DNA from 3 places in the Mesorhizobium sp. SP-1A genome. Region 3 is predicted to be linked to each of the others. Evidence: predicted binding sites of a transcription regulator. Region 3 holds the regulator's gene; each other region holds the start of a gene.

Region 1 (4,372 bases), on a different contig from region 3:
GTGGCCGGCGACCGCAACCTGGTCTGCTCCTGCCCGCCGGTGTCCGACTACGTCAACGCGGCCGAGTAAGCCGCAAGCGGCAGTGTAACTGTCTGCGCGACATTCAGGCCGGCGCTTCAGGCGTCGGCCTTTTGCTGCGTATCTGCGCCAATGCCTGCTCGATCGAGAAAGCCTTCTTGACCAACGGCGCGCGCACGCCCTGAACCGCCAGTTCCTTTTTCACCCCCGCAGAGAGCCCCGTCAGATAGACGCTGACGCCCCGCTGGGCTGCCTTGTGCGCCAGCCCCTCGATGGTCCTGGCGCCGGTGGAGTCGACGAACGGCACCGCAGAGAAATCGACGATCAGGTGACGATGCGTTTCGCCGATGCGTTCCAGCACCGTGCCGATGGAGGCGGCGGCACCGAAGAAGAATGCCCCGGAAATGCGGTAGACGATGACGGTGGGGTCTTGCTGGGACGCTTCGTCATAGGCTCCGCGCGAACCGTCGTCAGGCATGTCGTCCGCCACCAGCGGCATATGCGTTTCGATCGCCGTCGTCTGCGACATGCGATGGATGAACAGCACGGACCCCAGCGCGAACCCCACCACGATCGCCTCTGTCAGCCCCCTGAACAGGGTGATGCAGAAGGTCGCCAGCAATACCGCCGCGTCCCCGCGCGACGCCCTCAGCAGGGTCGCGAAGGCATGGCGTTCGACCATGTTCCAGCACACCACCGCCAGAACCGCCGCCAGAACCGCCAGTGGGATGTAGCTGGCGAGCGGTGCCGCGACCAGAATGAACAGGAGCAGGAACAGCGAGTGCATCATGCCCGAGAGCGGGCCGTGCGCCCCTGCCCGCACATTCGTTGCCGTGCGGGCGACCGTTCCGGTGACACAGATGCCGCCGAACAGGCCCGATGCGATGTTGGCAACGCCCTGCCCCACCAGTTCGCAATTGGAGCGGTGGCGCCGCCCGGTCATGCTGTCGGCGACGACGGCAGAAAGCAGCGACTCGATCGCGCCCAGAAGCGCGAAGGAAATCGCGTTGGGCAGGACGGCCTGCACCTTTTCCAGGCTGAGCTGCGGCAACGCCGGCATCGGAAGTTCGCGCGGAATGCCGCCGAACTGCGACCCAATGGTGTCGACCGGCAGCTTGAGGAAAGCGGTCGCCGCAGCTGCCAGCGCCACGACGATCAGCATGGCCGGCCAGCGTGGCCTCCACATGCGCAGCGCGGTCAAAAGTGCGATGCTCGCCAGCGAAAGCGCGAGGGCGGCGGCCGAGAAGCTGGGAAGCTTCGACCACAGGAAAGGTATCTTCTCCAGCAACGGCCCCGGTTCCCCGCCGCTGAAGGAAAGGCCGAGCAACGGCTTGATCTCGCCCGAGAAAATGGTCACGGCGATGCCGGCCGTGAATCCCACGGTCACCGGATAGGGTATGAATTTGATGTAGGTGCCGAGCCGCAGATAGCCGATGGCCATCAGCATGAGCCCTGACAGGATGGTCGCGAGAATGAGTCCGTCCATGCCGTGCTGCTGCACCGTGGCCGCGACCAGCACGATGAAGGCCCCCGCCGGCCCGCCGATCTGGAAGCGGCTGCCGCCCAGCGCCGAGACAAGGAAGCCGCCGACAATGGAGGTGTAGAGCCCCTGCGCGGGCGTCGCATGCGAGCCGATCGCGATCGCCATCGACAGGGGCAGAGCCACGATCGCGACCGTGAGACCGGCCATGAAGTCGGCCCGGAAATTGGCGAAGCTGTAGCCTTCCCTCAGCACAGTCACCAGTTTCGGCGTATAGAGCTCCACGAAACTCGGTCGCACCGGCGGCGAAGACAGGGTCTGCGTAGACATTTAGAAAACTGCTACCTCCAAAGAGGCGGCGGGATCGTCGGCTGGGGTCGGCGGTCGCCGTCGCGAAGATCGTGGATCAACGGGCTGACGTCTGGTTCTGCTCCTTCAGGCGGACACCGCGCCCGCCGCCTGCGCTCATCGCCCCTTCACCGATCAGCTCGATGCCGGCGCGGTCCAGCGCCTCGACGACACGCATCAGGCTTTCGACCACTCCGCGCACGGTCCCTTCGCTCGCCTCCATCCGCTGGATGGTCGGCACCGAAAGTCCCGCCTGATCGGCAAGCTGCTTCTGGTCGATGCCCAGAAGGGCACGCGCCGCCTTCATTTGCCCGCTGGTGATCATAGGCTGGTCTCAGACGTCACTATGACCATGTAGCATATGCTTATTGATATGTCATCCATCAACATTGCAGTCCCAAACTCCATTGCACCATCTCTGTCACCGTTGGTTGTCGTGTACATTCGTCGTGAATCGGCCTCAACGGGCTTGACCAATGCCCGCCGCATGAACAGAACACGAACCGCATGCCTTGCAGATGAAAGCATGGCAGTATGATTTCCTGATTCGCGCAACGTGATCTCCCGCCGCATGGACGACAGCAACGACCTTTTCAGTCTCGACAAGCAGCCGCAGCCCGTGCGTGCCCCGTCCCGCCCGGCCGACCCTCTGGTGCAGGCGGCCAAGCGCCCGGCAGCGGCTCGCGACGGCAGCGAGGGTTATAGCGCGGCCGACATCGAGGTGCTGGAGGGCCTGGAGCCGGTGCGGCGCCGGCCGGGCATGTATATCGGCGGCACCGACGAGAAAGCGCTGCACCATCTCTTCGCGGAGGTCATCGACAATTCGATGGACGAGGCCGTCGCGGGCCACGCCACCTTCATCGAGGTCGAGCTTTCCGCCGACGGTTTCCTCACCGTCACCGACAACGGCCGCGGCATCCCGGTCGATCCTCATCCGAAGTTCAAGGACAAGTCGGCGCTCGAGGTCATCATGACCACGCTGCATGCTGGCGGCAAATTCGACTCCAAGGTCTACGAAACGTCCGGCGGCCTGCACGGCGTCGGCGTCTCGGTGGTCAACGCGCTGTCCGACCATCTCGAAGTGGAAGTGGCGCGCGGCCGCCAGCTCTACCGCCAGCGTTTCTCGCGCGGCATTCCGCAGGGCGGGCTGGAGCATCTGGGCGAAATCCACAACCGGCGCGGCACCAGGACGCGCTTCCATCCTGACGAGCAGATCTTCGGCAAGGGCGCCGCCTTCGAGCCGGCCAGGATCTACCGCATGGCGCGCTCGAAAGCCTATCTGTTTGGCGGCGTGCAGATTCGCTGGTCGTGCGATCCATCCCTCATCAAGGAAAAGGACCCCACGCCTCCCAAGGCCGAATTTCATTTCCCCGGCGGCCTCGGCGACTACCTGAAAGCCTCGCTCGGCGATGAATTCCAGGTCACGCGCGATATTTTCGCCGGCAGGAGCGAGAAGCAGGGCGGCCATGGCTCGCTCGAATGGGCCATCACCTGGTATGGCGGCGACGGCTTCCTCAATTCCTACTGCAACACCATCCCCACGCATGAGGGCGGCACCCACGAGGCGGGCTTCCGCAATGTGCTGACGCGCGGCCTCAAGGCCTATGCCGATCTGATCGGCAACAAGCGCGCCTCCGCCGTCACCTCGGAAGACGTGATGATCTCGGCCGCCGGCATGCTTTCCGTCTTCATCCGCGAGCCGGAATTCGTCGGCCAGACCAAGGACAGGCTGGCGACGATCGAGGCGATCCGCATTGTGGAGAACGCCATTCGCGACCCGTTCGACCACTGGCTGGCCGACAATCCGCAGGAAGCCTCCAAGCTTCTCGATTGGGTGATCGCGCGTGCCGACGAGCGGGTGCGCCGGCGCCAGGAAAAGGAAGTGTCGCGCAAGACGGCGGTGCGCAAGCTGCGCCTGCCCGGCAAGCTGGCCGACTGCACGCAGAACGCGGCCGCAGGCGCGGAGATCTTCATCGTCGAGGGCGACTCGGCCGGCGGCTCCGCCAAGCAGGCGCGCGACCGCGCCAGCCAGGCGGTGCTGCCGCTGCGCGGCAAGATCCTGAACGTGGCCAGCGCCGGCAATGACAAGCTGGCCGCCAACCAGACCATCTCCGACCTGACCCAGGCGCTGGGCTGCGGCACACGCTCCAAATATCGCGAGGAGGATCTGCGTTACGACCGCGTCATCATCATGACCGACGCCGACGTCGACGGCGCCCACATCGCCTCGCTGCTGATCACCTTCTTCTATCAGGAAATGCCGCAGATCATCCGCGGCGGCCATCTCTATATGGCCGTGCCGCCGCTCTATTCGATCCGTCAGGGCGGCAAGGTGGCCTATGCGCGCGACGACGCCCACAAGGACGAACTCCTGCGCACCGAATTCACCGGACGCGGCAAGGTGGAGATCGGCCGCTTCAAGGGTCTCGGCGAGATGATGGCGCATCAGCTCAAGGAAACTACCATGGACCCGCGCAAACGCACCTTGCTGCGGGTGGAGGTGCTGGACGAGGAAGCCGCGACGAA
Region 2 (4,372 bases), on a different contig from region 3:
CTTTTGGCCGAGTACGGACTTTACGTGTTCATCCGCTTCGACACTTTCACCACGGCGATCGTCGACCAGTTCCAGTCGACCTTCAACGGCGCGGCGGCCAACATGCTGGCCGGCGTGCTGGTGGTCTGCTGCCTAGTGCTCCTGGGTATCGAGGTGCTCGCGCGCGGCGAGGAACGCTATGCGCGCGTCGGTTCCGGCGCGGCGCGCCAGCAGCAGCGCGCCCGGCTCGGCCGCATGACGCTGCCTTGCATGATGTTGCCGATCGTCGTCGCCGCGCTGTCGCTCGGAGTTCCCTTCACCACCATCGGCCGCTGGCTGATCGCCGGAGGCGCCGGCGTCTGGCGCCTGGACGAGATCGGCCTGGCGCTGGGGCAGACGCTGTTCCTTGCGCTTGCCGGCGGGCTGCTGGCGACACTTGCGGCAATTCCGATGGCGTGGATGTCGATCCGCTCGCCGGGCCGCCTGCAAAGAATGCTGGAAGGCACCAACTACATCGTCGGCTCGCTGCCGGGCGTAGTGGTGGCGCTGGCGCTGGTCACGATCACCGTCCACGTCGCGATGCCGCTCTACCAGACGCTGTTCACGATCATATTGGCATATGGGCTGATGTTCCTGCCGCGCGCGCTGATCAGCCTGCGCGCCTCGGTCGCACAGGCGCCGGTCGAACTGGAACGCGCCGCAGGCAGCCTCGGCCGTCCGCCCCTGAAGGCGCTCTGGGCCACGACGATCCGCCTGTCCGCGCCGGGCGCAGCCGCCGGGCTGGCGCTTTCGGCGCTCGGCATCCTGAACGAACTAACCGCCACGCAGATGCTCGCGCCCAACGGCACGCGCACGCTGGCCATGGCGTTCTGGAACTACAGCGGCGAGATCGACTACGCCGCAGCGGCGCCTTACGCGGCGATCATGGTGGCGATGTCGCTGCCGCTCACCTGGCTGCTTTATGTCCAGTCGAAACGGATGGCCGGACGATGAGCCTTCTCGAACTGCACGGTCTTTACAAGAACTACGGCCCGGTCGCTGCGCTGGCCGGCGTGGACATGGCCGTGGCGCCCGGCACGCGCACGGCCATCGTGGGGCCGTCCGGCTGCGGCAAGACCACGCTCCTGCGGCTGATCGCCGGCTTCGAGGTTCCCGACAAGGGCCGCATCGTGCTCGACGGACAGGTTCTCGCCGACGAGACGGGCAGCGTGCCCGCCCATTTGCGCGGCATCGGCCTCGTCGCCCAGGACGGGGCGCTGTTCCCGCACCTGACCATTGCGGAGAATATCGGCTTCGGCCTGGCACGCAGCACCGCGCGGCGGCAGGAGCGCATTGCCGAGCTTGCCTATATCGTCGGGCTGGACGCCGCCATCCTGAAGCGGCGGCCGCACCAGCTTTCCGGCGGGCAGCAGCAAAGGGTGGCGCTGGCCCGCGCGATGGCGATGAAGCCGCGGCTGATGCTGCTGGACGAACCCTTTTCCGCCCTCGACACCGGCCTGCGCGCCTCGATGCGCAAGGCGGTGGCCGAGATGCTGGAGGCGGCCGGCATCACCACCATACTGGTGACGCACGACCAGGCCGAGGCGTTGTCCTTTGCCGATCAGGTCGCCGTCATGCGCGAAGGCCGCTTCTCGCAGGTCGGCACGCCGCGCGAACTTTATCTCAAGCCGAAGGACCGAATGGTGGCCGAGTTCCTCGGCGAGGCGATCGTGCTGCCGGCGAGGGTGGGCGGCGGTTTCGCCGAATGTTCGCTGGGTCGCATCGCGCTTGAAACCAAGGACAAGCGCGATCTCGCCCGCATCATGTTGCGGCCCGAGCAGGTGATGCTGGAGCGCGCGACGCGCGAGGAAGCCATGGCGGCGCGGCCGGGCCAGCTCTATGGCGAGGTGACCGACCTGGAATTCGGCGGCGCCACATGCTCGGTGGCGGTGAAGCTGCTGAACAGTCTCGATCCGCCCGAGGCGGCAGCCATCGGCAGCACGCCGCTGATGTTGCGCAAGGCCGGCACCGACGCGCCGTCCGTGGGCGAGATCGTGCGCATTCACGTGGTCGGCGCCGCGCACGTGTTTTCCTGAAACCGCGGCTTCGGGCCGGATTCCGAAACGGCGCGGATTGCAAGCCTTTTTCGAAGTTCTCCTGACGCGCCTGTCCCGTTTCGGCACGGAAAAGTTAATGCCGGGCCGGAATCCCAGGCCGCAGCGGCTCCCCGCTTGTGGACAATCGGTGGATAAGCTGTGCGGTGCACAATATGTTGTAGGGAACGAAACGGGAAAACCTACGCATCGCCGATTCGTCGCCGATTCGTTCCGGCTTTGGCCGGAACGTTAACGCGAAGCCGGCCGCGAGGCGGCGAAATGATTAATCCGCGTTAAGAAATCGCATTCTTTTCAAGGCCTTGCGCTCGAATGGCACGTCGAGCCGCCGCATGGCCGACGCCAGCAGGCAAAAAAGTTAACAACGGCGTTTCATGTGACGAGCCAGGCTCCTCTGCCGATTCACGATCTGGTGCGGAGCGGCTGCCGAAAGTCCATATCTAGCCGTGAACGAAGCATGAATCAGCGAGAGTCAGTGATTCGTCGCCGATTCGTTCCAGACTCGTTCCGAACGTTAAAGGCCGAGGCGGCGGGAGCAGGGCCCTGGCTGTGAACGGGGCGCGGAACATTATGCTTTCGCTCGCGCCTGCGAATGCCTATGTGTCGGCTGTCATCAGTGCGCGCGGGGGCGCGCATCCGAGGAATACGGACGAGAAGGTTTCTCTCCAGGCCGATGGATATCCAGCTGACAAAGACCGCGCCGAGGGCGGGGCAGGCGGCCGTGAAACAGCCGCTGATCCTGTCCGGCCGTGACGTGACGGCCGTGCTCGGGCCCACCAACACCGGCAAGACGCATCTGGCGATCGAACGCATGGTGGCGCATGAGAGCGGGGTGATCGGCCTGCCGCTGCGTCTCTTGGCGCGCGAGGTCTATGGGCGGCTGTGCGAGAAGGTCGGCGCAAGCAAGGTGGCGCTCGTCACCGGCGAGGAGAAGATCCAGCCCGCCGGCGCGCGCTATTCGGTGTGCACCGTAGAGGCGATGCCGCGCGAAACGGACGCGGCCTTCGTGGCGATCGACGAGGTCCAGCTCGCCAACGACCTGGAACGCGGCCATATCTTCACCGACCGCATCCTGCATCTGCGCGGGCGGCAGGAGACGCTGCTGCTCGGCGCCGCCACCATGCAGGGCATCCTGCAGAAGCTGCTCAAGGGCGTGTCGGTGGTGACGCGGCCGCGGCTGTCGCATCTCGCTTATGCCGGATCCAAGAAGCTCACGCGCCTGCCGCGCCGCTCGGCCATCGTCGCCTTCTCGGCCGGCGAGGTCTATGCCATTGCCGAGCTGATACGCCGCCAGCAGGGCGCCGCCGCGGTGGTGCTGGGCGCGCTCAGTCCGCGCACGCGCAACGCCCAGGTTGCGCTCTACCAGTCCGGTGACGTGGACTATCTCGTCGCCACGGACGCCATCGGCATGGGGCTCAACCTCGACGTCGATCACGTCGCCTTCGCGCAGAACCGGAAATTCGACGGCTACCAGTTCCGCCAGCTCACCGCAGCGGAACTCGGCCAGATCGCCGGCCGCGCCGGACGGCACCTGCGCGACGGCACCTTCGGCGTCACCGGCCGGGTCGATCCGTTCGACGACGATCTGGTGCAGAAGATCGAGAGCCACGATTTCGAGCCGGTGAAGGTGCTGCAGTGGCGCACAGCCGACTTCGATTTCGCCTCGCTCGATGCGCTGAAGCGCTCCATCGAAACCAACGCCCCGGTGGAAGGGCTGACGCGCGCCCTGCCGGCTGTGGACGCGCAGGCGCTGGAATATCTGTCGAAGGACGGCGACATCCGCGCGCTCGCCACCGGCCACCAGCGCGTGGCGCTTCTGTGGGAGGCCTGCGCGTTGCCGGACTATCGCAAGATCGCGCCGGCCCAGCATGCCGACCTCGTCGCCTCGATCTATATGGACCTGGCGCGGCGCGGCCATGTCGACGAGGACTACATGGCCGTGCAGGTGCGCCGGGCCGAGACGACAGAGGGCGACATCGACACGCTCTCGCATCGCATCGCGCAGATCCGCACCTGGACTTTCGTGTCCAACCGTCCCGGCTGGCTGGCCGATCCGACACACTGGCAGGAAAAGACAAGAGAAATCGAGGACAGACTGTCGGATGCGCTGCATGAGCGGTTGACGAAACGCTTCGTAGACCGCAGGACTTCCGTCCTCATGCGGCGCCTTAGAGAAAACACCATGCTTGATGCCGAAATAAGCGCAAACGGAACGGTCCTCGTAGAGGGCCATCATGTCGGCGAGTTGCAGGGGTTCCGCTTCACCGCCGACCAGAGCGCCGGCGGCGAGGACGCCAAGG
Region 3 (4,372 bases):
CGCCGCCACTGCCTTGCTGTGCACCGCGGCCTATCTGCTGATTTCCGGCCTCGTGGTCGCCGCCGAGCGCAGCTTCATCATGTTGGCGGTCATGCTGTGCGCGGTTCTCTTCGACCGGGCCGCCCTTACCATGCGCAATCTTGCCATATCCGCGCTGGTCGTGATCGCGTTCTCGCCGCATGAAGTGGTCGGCCCCAGCTTCCAGATGTCGTTTGCGGCAACCGCCGCGCTGGTAGGCGCTTTTGCCGGCTGGACGGATTATAGGGCACGGAAGGGCCGATCGGCTCATATGCCGGTGACCGATCGCTCCCTTCCAGCCGCGGCAGTCGGCTGGCTGGGAAAAGGACTGGTGGCCGCTTCGGCGACCACCATCGTCGCCGGTCTCGCCACGACGCTTTATGCCGCCTGGCATTTTCAACGGATTTCGCCGCTCAGCCTGTTTGCCAACCTGGCCGTCATGCCGGTCGTATCGCTGGCCGTCATGCCGTTCGCGGTGTTCAGCGCGCTGGCGATGCCCTTCGGCGCGGACTGGCCCTTCCTCTATGTGATGGGGAAGGGGCTGACGGCCATGATCGCCATCTCGAACTGGCTGTCGGAGCATTCGCCGGTCGACGGAATAGGGCTGATCTCCTTGCAATCCGTCCTGCTGGTTACGGTCGCGCTGGTGATCGCCACCATGGCGACGACATGGTGGCGGCTGGCCGCCTTGCCTTTCGCGATCGCCGGTATCCTGACGTTGCGCGCGGTAGAGGTTCCGGATGTGCTGGTGGCCGAAGACGCGCGCCTCGTCGCGGTGCCGATCGGAGGCTCCGAGCTTGCAGTCAACCGGCCACGTCCCAGCGCCTTCGCGATGGATAATTGGCGCCGCGCCATGGATGCCGAAAACCTGGTTCTGCCGGAACGGTTGAAGGGCCCGGACCTGCGGTATACAGGCATCGATGCCAGTGAACTGCCGCCCGGCAGCCCGTTCCTGTGCGGCGCTGGACTGTGCGTGGCGCGCCATCCGAACGGAGCGATCGTCGCGCATGCGTCGACCCTTACCGCGGCGCGGTCCGCATGCGGCTTTGCGGCGCTCATCGTCATCGAGGACGCGACGGCAGCCGATCCCTGCAACGACCCGCTGATCGCCGTCGTCACGAAGCGGGATCTGGCCCGTTCCGGCAGCGCCGCTGTCCGCTTCAATCCGGCTTCGGCAACCGCGCAAGCGGAAATCCGCTTCGCCATCGAAGACGACTACCGTCCCTGGCATGTCCAGCGCCGGTTCTCCCGCGATGCAAGGGGATTGCCGCCATACCAACCGAAATCCGGAAAGCAGCGGTCGCCCAAGTCTTCTTCGCCGACGCCGTCGGCCTCACCACCGTCCGACGACGAAGCCAACGAGCCACAGGCGCGCTATCAATAGCGCCGGATCAGCCCGACGAGTCGCCCCTGCACCTTGACGCGATCCGGCCCGAAGATGCGCGTCTCGTAAGCGGGATTGGCCGCTTCCAGCGCGATCGAGGCGCCTTTCCGGCGGAAGCGCTTCAATGTCGCTTCCTCCTCGTCAATCAGCGCCACGACGATTTCGCCGGGGCTGGCGGTGTTGGCGTTGCGGATGATGACCGTATCGCCGTCGAAGATGCCGGCCTCGATCATGGAATCGCCCTTGACCATGAGGGCGTAGTGCTCGCCGCCGCTGATCATGTCCGGCGGCACCGAGATCGAGTGCGTCTTGTGCTGGATCGCGTCGATCGGGACACCGGCTGCGATACGGCCCATCACGGGCACGGAAATGGCGGGCGCGGCGTCGTCGTCATTGCTCGCAGCCGGGGCGCGGGGCGTTTCCTTGACCGGCCGGCCCAAACTGCCCTGGATGACGCTGGGCGAGAACTTTCGCGCCGCATTGAGGCCGGGAGCGATCGAGTCGGGCAGGCGCAGCACTTCCAGAGCCCGCGCCCGATTGGGGAGGCGGCGGATGAACCCGCGCTCCTCCAGCGCCGTGATCAGCCGGTGAATGCCGGATTTGGAAGCAAGATCAAGCGCCTCCTTCATCTCGTCGAAGGAGGGGGGGATGCCGCTTTCCTTCAACCGCTCGTGGATGAAAAGGAGAAGCTCATGTTGCTTGCGCGTCAGCATTGTTGCCCCCGAGGGATCGGAATCAGAAAAACAAACCCGGAACAAACACTATCTGTTCCAGTTGTGTTCCGCAACCGTTTAAAGTTCTGTGAACGCGTTGACGATTTGTTCAGCGCAGCATCAGCACGGTGCAGGTGTCGCCAACCTGCGCGGCTGGCGCGAATGGTGCCCGCACGATCAGCCCATCGGCATCCGCCAGCGTCTTGAGCATGGACGAATCCTGCACGCCAAAGGGTGTCGCAACCGTCCGCCCGGCGTCTTCCTTCAGCACCACCGCACGAACGTAATCCTCGCGCCGGTCGTTGGCAGGCATGGCGATGCCGAGCGTGGCTTCACGCATCACCTGCTGGAATGGCCGTCCGCCGAGGCCAGCGAGCAGGGGCTTCAGGAAAAGCTGCGAACAGACGATGCTCGCTACCGGATTTCCCGGCAAGCCGATGCAGCGGACGCCTTGCAGCCTGCCGAACATCAGCGGCTTGCCCGGGCGCATGGCGATGCGCCAGAAATCGAGCTTCATGCCCTCGGAGGTCAGCACGTCGTTGACCAGATCGTGGTCGCCGACCGAAGCACCGCCCAAAGTGACCAGCACGTCTGCCCTGGCGGCGACGGCTTTCCTGATGAGCGCCGCGATGGCTTCCCGGTTGTCGGAGGCGATGCCGAGATCGAGAACGTCTGCGCCCACCGAGCGCGCCGCCGCGACTACGCCGAAAGCGTTCGACGCGATGATCTTGCCCGGACCGAGATCGCTGCCGGGCGGCAAGAGCTCGTCGCCAGTCGCGATGATCGCGACCAGCGGCCTGCGCACCACGTCGAGGCGCGGATGGTTGGCCGAAGCGGCAAGGGACAGCGCCGCTGCATCGAGGATGCGGCCTTTCTTCAACAATATCTCGCCTTCGGAGAAGTCGAGGCCGGTAAACCGGATATGACGACCCGGTGCAGAGCCTTCCAGCACCTGGATCAGGCCTTCTCCGAGGTCGCGGACATTCTCCTGGATGACGATGGCGTCCGCGCCGGCGGGCAATGGCGCCCCGGTGAAGATGCGAACCGCTTCGCCGCTGCCGACATGGCCTTGAAAAGGGTGGCCCGCGGCGGCAGTGCCGACAACGGCGAGCCGGGCCGGCACGGTGGCGACATCGTCCGCGCGCAACGCATAGCCGTCCATGGCGGAGGCGTCGAAGGGAGGCTGGGTGCGCAGAGCGGCCAGCGGGCCGGCCAGCACGCGCTCAAAGGCTTCGGAGAGCGCGACGCTTTCAGCCGGAAGCGGTTCGACGCCATCCAGCAGCCTCGCCAGCGCCTCGGAAACCGGAACCAGCGCCATCAATCGCCTGCCTTGTAGTCGCCCGATTTACCGCCGGTCTTTTCGACCAGCCGGATGCCGGAAATCGACATGGCCCGATCCACGGCCTTCGCCATGTCGTAGATGGTCAGGCAGGCTACGGAAGCGGCCGTCAAAGCCTCCATCTCCACACCCGTCTTGCCGGTTACGCGTGCGAGGGCCGTGACCTTGAGGCCCGGGAGGGCATGTTCCGGCTCGATGTCGACCGAAACCTTGGTCAGAAGCAGGGGGTGACAGAGCGGGATCAGCTCATGCGTTTTCTTGGCGGCCATGATGCCGGCGATGCGGGCCGTGCCCAGCACATCGCCTTTCTTGGCGTTGCCCTCGAGGATCGTCCGCAGTGTTTCGGGACGCATCGAGACGAAGCCTTCAGCCACGGCGGTGCGGACGGTTTCGGCCTTCTCCCCCACATCGACCATATGCGCCTCGCCCGATGCGCCGATATGGGTGAGGGATGTGCCGGAAGACATGATCAGGCGCTCTCCGCCGCCGCATCCAGCCCCAGCAGGCGCCGCGTGGCGGCAGCGACGTCGTCCTGCCGCATCAGGCTTTCGCCGACGAGGAAGGTGCCTATGCCGTATTTGTCAAGACGCTGGCAGTCGTCATGGGTGAAGATGCCGCTTTCGCCGACAAGCAGCCTGTCAGCCGGGATCATTGGCGCCAGACGTTCGGATGTTTCGAGGCTGGTTTCGAAGCTGCGTAGGTTGCGATTGTTGATGCCGATCAGGCGGGAGCCAAGCTTCAGCGCCCGCTCGGTCTCCGCCTCGTCATGCACTTCGATGAGAGCATCCATGCCAAGCGCGAAGGCGGTTTCCTCGAGCTCCCTGGCCAAGGCATCGTCAACGCTCGCCATGATGATGAGAATGGCGTCGGCCCCCCAGGTGCGGGCCTCGTAGACCTGATAGGGATCGAACAGGAAGT

Evidence for each region. Region 3 encodes LexA, which represses DNA repair genes until DNA is damaged. Its sites were predicted from a motif close to TGTTCNNNNTGTGTTCNG; they were not measured.
Region 1: a site for LexA is predicted at 2,334-2,351, ahead of parE (DNA topoisomerase IV subunit B). Genes of this name have one in related genera too.
Region 2: a site for LexA is predicted at 2,565-2,582, ahead of QU595_RS18830 (helicase-related protein). Genes of this name have one in related genera too.

The regions. Positions count from the first base shown of each region.
Region 1 is NZ_JAVXZD010000014.1:25,238-29,609, reverse strand. It holds gene gcvP (aminomethyl-transferring glycine dehydrogenase) at 1-69, shown strand, start outside; gene QU595_RS29520 (SulP family inorganic anion transporter) at 104-1,828, opposite strand; gene QU595_RS29515 (helix-turn-helix transcriptional regulator) at 1,905-2,171, opposite strand; gene parE (DNA topoisomerase IV subunit B) at 2,418-4,372, shown strand, end outside.
Region 2 is NZ_JAVXZD010000004.1:113,221-117,592, forward strand. It holds gene QU595_RS18820 (iron ABC transporter permease) at 1-972, shown strand, start outside; gene QU595_RS18825 (ABC transporter ATP-binding protein) at 969-2,054, shown strand; gene QU595_RS18830 (helicase-related protein) at 2,746-4,372, shown strand, end outside.
Region 3 is NZ_JAVXZD010000010.1:71,871-76,242, reverse strand. It holds gene QU595_RS27585 (ComEC/Rec2 family competence protein) at 1-1,402, shown strand, start outside; gene lexA (transcriptional repressor LexA) at 1,396-2,115, opposite strand; gene glp (gephyrin-like molybdotransferase Glp) at 2,225-3,433, opposite strand; gene moaC (cyclic pyranopterin monophosphate synthase MoaC) at 3,433-3,921, opposite strand; gene trpC (indole-3-glycerol phosphate synthase TrpC) at 3,924-4,372, opposite strand, start outside.